DNA from 2 places in the Gordonia sp. GONU genome. Region 2 is predicted to be linked to the other one. Evidence: riboswitches for the same ligand, from Rfam matches in the RefSeq annotation. Region 2 holds a riboswitch; the other holds the start of a gene.

Region 1 (3,410 bases), on a different contig from region 2:
CGAGATCGATCGACGACGCCGTGGCCAGACGCTGTGCGGCCTGCATGAACGTCTCGGCTTCGTGCTCGTTGTCGGTGTTCTCCGCCTGTCGCAGGAGGGCGGAGATCCGGGTGAGCAGCTTGTCGTCGCGCATGTATTTCAGACTATCCAGCGGCCCGATCGGTTCCATCGGGCCGCCGACGGGCCGGAAAGGCCAGGGTCGGGAGCTCCGCCCGCGGACAACCAGCGGGCGATGTCGCGCGGGTCTCGCCGAACACGACGCGGGGTGAACACGTCACCGGAGTGGAATCGCGGTCACTGCTTCTCGCAGGCGATGCCGTCCTTGTCGCGATCGCTCTCGTCGTTGGCGTCGTAGAGGGCCTGGTCGACGGTGAAGTTCGTGACCGGGGTGCTGGAGGTCGAATCGACGGCACCGGGCTCGCCGACGCCGTGCGGGTGGTCGGCGTTGAGTGCCGTGCAGTTGGCGTAGTCGGTCGCGGCCGACGCGGGTGCCGCGACCATCAGCGGCGCGACTGCCATCGACGCCGCAGCGACGAACCCCAGAACCATCTTTCGCGAAGCACTCATCGTCGAACTCTCCCTAGACCGATGTGACCAGGCAAAGCTAACCCGGCAGCGTCGTCGGTATCCGCGTTGTGTCGCGAGATTGGTCCGGCCGATGGACAGTGCGCCATGCAAGGTCGTCACGGGACCGAAGGAGCGCGCTACAACCCGAATCGCGCCTGCATCCCGCGCAGGGTCTCGGCCGATACGAGCAGACCCGCCTCCTCGTCCGGCGACAGCGGCACCTCGAGTCGCGTCTGCGCACCACCGCGGTCGACGACCGTCGGCAGGGACAGACATACGTCCTCGAGCCCGGGGAACCCGGAGGCGACCGTCGAGACGGGCAGCACCCGGTGTTCGTCGCCGAGCACAGCTTCGACGATCCGGGTGGCGGCGAGGCCGATGGCGTAGTTGGTGGCACCCTTGCCCTCGATGATCGCGTAGGCGGCGTGCACGACCTCATTCCGAATGCGTTCGCGTGCAACGGAATCCATGGCCGGCCGGCCGGGCAAGGCCGTCCAGGATGTCAGCGGCACCCCGCCGATCGTCGCCGAAGACCACAGCGGGATCTCGCTGTCGCCGTGTTCGCCGACGATATAGGAATGCACACTCTGGACCGCCACACCGCAGTGCTGCGCAACGAGGAACCGTAGGCGCGACGAGTCGAGAACGGTTCCGGAACCGAACAGCCGATTCGACGGCAGGCCGGTGATCCGTTGGGCGGCGTAGGTGACGACGTCGACCGGATTGGTCACCATGAGGTAGATCGCATTCGGCGCGACCTCGAGCACCCCGGGCAGGATCGATCGTGTCAAACCTATTGTCGCCTCGGCCAATTCGAGACGCGACTGACCCGGTTTCTGCTTGGCACCGGCCGTGAACACGACGACGTCGGCGTCGGCGCACACCGACACGTCGTCGGAGCCGATGATGTCGGCACGGGGCACGAACTCGAGACCGTGCGACAGGTCGAGCACTTCCGCGGTGACCTTCGTCGCCTTGATGTCCAGCAGGGCGACGGTCCGCGCGACCCCCCGGATCAGTGCCGAGTAGGCGATCGCGGTGCCCACCGCGCCCGCGCCGATGATGGCCAGTTTCGTGGGCCGTCCGTCCATCGGATCACCGTCCGCCTCGGTTCGATTCGCGTCTGGTCGTTGCTCTGCCGGCCCCAAGCCTACGACCTCCGGGCAGCACTCGCCCGGCTACGCACGTTGGGCCTCGGTGTCCGTATTGCTAACCTCACCGGAGAGATCGGTCGCACCTGCACAAGCGGGTGCCGGGGAACCTGGTGCGAATCCAGGACTGGCGCGCAGCGGTATGGGGGACGGACCCGACATCAAGCCACTGGGGCAACCCGGGAAGGCGTCGGGTCCGGACGAACCCGAGTCCGAATACCTGCCGTTCTCGTCGAGTCCACCCGGTATCTCGCGCACAGATACCCAGACCGAAGGCAGTACCACCCGTGCCCCGTCCTCCCGACGGCACGACGATGATCGCCACCGACACGTCGGTACGGCGACTTCCGTCGATGCCTCTTGCCCTGATCCTTCTCGTTCTCACCCTGGTGAGCATTGCTGTCGCCACCGCTTTCGGCGCCGAGACCATACCCATCGGTGATGTCTGGCGTACCGTCGCCGGGCATCTCCGAGGTGACGAGCTCGACACCGCGCACTCCGTGATCATCTGGGATCTCCGTGTGCCGCGTTCGGTTCTCGCGGCGATCGTCGGCGCCGGTCTGGCCCTCGCCGGTGCAGTCATGCAGGCCCTCGTCCGCAATCCGCTCGCCGAGCCGTACCTTCTGGGCGTGTCCGCCGGAGCCGCGGTCGGCGCGACGGCCGTCATCACGCTCGGTTCGTTTGCCGCCCTCGGCGTCTGGGCGTTGTCCGGCGGCGCCCTGGTCGGCGCACTCGTGGCGTCGGTCACGGTGTACGCGGTGGCCCGGTCGCAGGGCGGACTGACCGCCTTGCGCCTGATCCTCTCCGGGGTGGTGCTGTCGTCGGCGTTCATGGCGCTGTCCTCCTTGCTGGTGTTCACCGCCGCGGACCCGCATGCCGCCGACAACGTGATGTTCTGGATGCTGGGCAGCGTCGCCGGCGCGACCTGGGCGAAAGTCCAGATCGCCGGCGTCGTCGTCGCCGTCACGGCGTTCGCGATGCTGGCGATCCACTCCTGGCTCGACGCCTACGCGGCCGGCACCGACACCGCGACGTCTCTCGGGGTTCCCGTGCGTGCCATGCGGAACGCGTTGTTCGCGGTCCAGGGCATCGTCGTCGGAGTCCTGGTCGCGGTCGCGGGCGGAATCGGATTCGTGGGATTGATCGTCCCCCACGCCGCTCGGCTGCTGGTCGGCGCGACGCACCGGGCGATGATCCCCGTCGCGGTCTGCGGCGGTGCCCTGTTCCTCGTGTGGGTCGATGTCATCTCACGAGTGGCGGCCTCACCACGCGAGATGCCGCTGGGCATCGTGACCGGACTGATCGGCGCACCCATCTTCCTGTTCTTGATGGGACGACGCCAGTACGTGTTCGGCGGCGGGTCCTGATGAGCTCCGGCACACGTTCGATGACCCTGTGCGCGAGCGCCGTCAGCTGTCGTCGTGGGGGCCGCACGATCCTGCGCGAGGTGGACCTCGACGTCCCGGCCGGAACCCGCCTCGCCATCGTCGGCCCGAACGGGGCGGGGAAGAGCACGTTGCTCCGGACCCTGTGCGGTCTCGAGAGACCGGCGACCGGGCGTATCCGGTTGGCCGGCGACGATCTCGATCGTCTTCCCGCGCGGCGTCGTGCGCTGTCGATCGCGGTCGTCGGTCAGGATGAACATCCGTCGGCCGAACTCACGGTCGCCGAAGCGGTCGGCCTCGGACGCAC
Region 2 (3,410 bases):
GACGGGCATCGCGACCACGATCGAGGCCATCGCGGTGTCGTGGTGGTCGCGCCAGGCGTGCACCCTGCGCACGAATACCGCCACGCTCTCGCCGCCGTGGGGTCGGGCCGCCGGGTCGGTGAAGAAGGCCGCGAGGTCGCGCGGGTCGATCTCCTCGGGCGTCGATCCCGCCCAGGAACCGACGTCGAGTGTCCGGAGCGCGTCGTCGACTTCCGGCCGCCCGCCCAGGAGCCGGGCAGTCTCGCGGGTCGCGGCCTCGGGTCCGCAAAGCGTCACCGGTCCGGCGACCGATGCGGCGAGCGCTTCGATGTCGCGCCGCCCGCGCTCGTCCAGCGGCGCATCACCGCCGAAGCGCACCGATCTGTTGGGACCGGCGCGCCCGGCGGTGATGATCTGCATGAGAACGTCCGGGCCCGTTCAGTTCTCGGCGGCGTCGACCGTCCGGCGCGCGGTCGGGTTCTTCGACCGCGCCATCGCGCCGAGGATCAGCGCGAAGGTCACCGTCAGCACCGTCCACAGGATGACCTGGTTGGTGATCGTGTACACGCGGAAGTCGGCGACCACATCCGCCGGGAATCCCGGGAACACGATCCGACCGGATTCGTCGCGCACCGGATCGGGCACCTCGCTGAACGACGGCAGGAACGCGATCGTGATACCGACCGCTGTCAGATACGCCGCGCCGCCCACGACCGCCGACACCAACCCGCCGATCCGCGGACGCAGCCACAGCGCGAGTACGACGGCTGCGATCGCCAGCACCAGCGACACGACGGTGATGGTCAGGAAGGCGCCGGTCCGATCCCCGATCGTGTCGTCGTCCCCTACGGCCGGCGGATTGGCCGGGTAGGCGAAGAACGGCACGCCGAAGACGGCCACGAAACCGATCGCACCGATCACTCCGGCGACCGCGCGGGCATCGGTGGCGGGATACCGGTTGCCGAGGTAGCTCCACAGCACGGTGAAGGCGACCGCGAAGAACGCCCCCATGCACAGCGCGAACACCAGGTTGCCGACGCCGGCGCCCAGGTTCTCCTGCATGGCGCGGGTGAAGACCTCACCGCCGTCGCCGTGGTGGTGGCCACCCGCCTCGGCGGCATGGGCCAGTGTCTCCTCGGCCTCTGAGCGGGCGCCCTCGTAGTCGACGGCCTTCGACACCACGGGTTCGATGTAGAACCGTGCGAAGACGAACGACAGGATGCCGGCGATCAGGCCCGACAGCAGGCCTGCGCCGATGAATCTCTTCTCCATGTGAACTTGTCCCTACCGATCGGGTCAGAACGACTCAGTGGCAGGGAAAGCCGAGGAAGTGGCGGGCGTCGTGCACGAACTCGTGCACGTGCGTGTCCTCGCCGAAGACGGAGACGACACCCTGGTCGTAGCCGAGGAAGTAGTAGGCGAGCCCGGCCAGCAGCACGGTGAGGCTCAGCCAGAGCGCCGCGCCGGCGACCGACAGATTCGGTACCGCGAGAGCGCGCGGTGCGGGTGTGACTGCTTCGGACGTACGGGGAGCTGTCATCGGGATGTCCTTTCGCCGATCTCGCGTCGGTGAGTGTGGTGGATCAGTTACTCGCCGGCACGGCATCCTGACTCATGTCTTCCCCAGGCACCGTCGAAATCCTCGACCGCGTCCGGTTCGTCGTTCACAGTGGCGCGACCGTTCCGGATTCTCACCGGATTCCCCGTACAGGCGTGAGATGACTGTATACCCCGACCTGTCACACATGTGAGACATAGTGGAGAGATGCCCCGCCCTTCGGTACTCGACCGCTTCACCGCCCCCACCCGGCGATGGTTCACCGGGGCGTTCACCAAGCCGACCGCGGCGCAGAAGGGCGCCTGGACCTCGATCGCCGACGGCGCGAACACGCTGGTCATCGCACCGACCGGCTCCGGCAAGACCCTGGCGGCGTTCCTCTGGGCCCTCGACCGGCTCGCCGCCGACACCGCTGCACGCCGTCCGGGCACGAAGGTCGTCTACATCTCGCCGCTGAAGGCGCTCGCCGTCGACGTGGAGCGCAACCTGCGCGCGCCGCTCACCGGCATCACCCGCGCCGCGCAGGAACTGAACCTGCCCGAACCGAACATCACGGTCGGCGTCCGCTCCGGCGACACCTCGGCGGCCGACCGCCGCGCCCTGGTGAAGACCCCGCCCGACATCCTGATCACCACCCCGGAGTCGCTCTACCTCATGCTGACCTCGGCGGCGCGGGAGAGTCTCACGAACGTCGAGGCGATCATCGTCGACGAGGTGCACGCGGTCGCCGCGACCAAACGCGGCACGCACCTGGCGCTGACCCTCGAGCGCCTCGACGAACTGCTCGAGAAACCCGCTCAGCGGATCGGCCTGTCGGCGACCGTGCGGCCACCCCAGGTCGTCGCCGGGTTCCTGTCCGGGTCGGCCCCGTGCCAGGTGGTCAAACCGAAGGCCGACAAGACCTTCGACCTCCGCGTCGACGTCCCGGTCGAGGACATGGCCAACATCCCGCCGGCCCCCGGTCCCGACGGCGCCGACCCGGCCGAACTCGACGATGCCTTCTCTCCCACCGCCGGTTCGCTGTGGCCGTACGTCGAGGCGTCGATCGTCGACCAGATCGAGGCCAACCGGGCGACGATCGTGTTCGCGAACTCGCGACGCCTCGCCGAGAAGCTGACCGCGCGGCTCAACGAGATCCACGCCGGGCGACAAGGCACAACCACCGAACCCAGGGCCAATCCGACGGTCGCGGGCGGGGCCCCGGCGTTCGTGATGGGCAGCGGGGCGAGCTCCGGCGCCGAAGCCGTTCTCGCGCGTGCCCACCACGGTTCGGTGAGCAAGGAGCACCGCGCCCAGATCGAAGACGACCTCAAGGCCGGTCGTCTCGCGTGCGTGGTGGCGACCAGTTCGCTGGAACTCGGCATCGACATGGGTGCGGTGGATATGGTGATCCAGGTCGAGGCACCGCCGTCGGTCGCGAGCGGTCTGCAACGTATCGGCCGCGCGGGCCACCAGGTGGGCGAGATCAGCCAGGGCATCCTCTACCCCAAACACCGCACCGACCTGCTGCACTGCACGGTCACCGTCGAGCGCATGCTCGACGGTGCGATCGAGGAGATCAAGGTTCCCCAGAATCCCCTGGACATCCTTGCCCAGCAGACCATCGCGGCCGCCGCCGTCGACGATCTCGAGGTCGACCACTGGTACGAGGTGGTCCGCCGGGCCGCTCCCTACAAAGATCTCGGACGCGGGGTCTTCGACGCGACGCTCGATCTCATCGCCGGACGGTTCCCTTCCGACGAGTTCGCCGAACTGCGCCCCCGGGTCAACTGGGATCGCGACGCGGGCGTGATCACGGGTCGCCGTGGTGCCCAACGACTCGCGGTGACCTCCGGTGGGTCGATCCCGGATCGCGGGCTGTTCGGCGTCTTCA

Evidence for each region. A riboswitch is a leader RNA that binds a small molecule or an ion and turns the genes downstream of it on or off. The one in region 2 is predicted to bind cobalamin.
Region 1: another riboswitch for cobalamin. It lies ahead of NWF34_RS18370 (iron ABC transporter permease); the one in region 2 lies ahead of NWF34_RS13865 (CbtB-domain containing protein).

The regions. Positions count from the first base shown of each region.
Region 1 covers NZ_JANRHB010000024.1:32,059-35,468, forward strand. Annotated here, with positions in the region: gene NWF34_RS18355 (DUF2786 domain-containing protein) at 1-133, opposite strand, end outside; gene NWF34_RS18360 (excalibur calcium-binding domain-containing protein) at 295-567, opposite strand; gene NWF34_RS18365 (L-lactate dehydrogenase) at 705-1,658, opposite strand; cobalamin riboswitch at 1,779-1,961, shown strand; gene NWF34_RS18370 (iron ABC transporter permease) at 2,033-3,085, shown strand; gene NWF34_RS18375 (ABC transporter ATP-binding protein) at 3,085-3,410, shown strand, end outside.
Region 2 covers NZ_JANRHB010000013.1:57,600-61,009, forward strand. Annotated here, with positions in the region: gene NWF34_RS13855 (histidine phosphatase family protein) at 1-399, opposite strand, end outside; gene NWF34_RS13860 (CbtA family protein) at 418-1,251, opposite strand; gene NWF34_RS13865 (CbtB-domain containing protein) at 1,286-1,519, opposite strand; cobalamin riboswitch at 1,558-1,734, opposite strand; gene NWF34_RS13870 (ATP-dependent helicase) at 1,745-3,410, shown strand, end outside.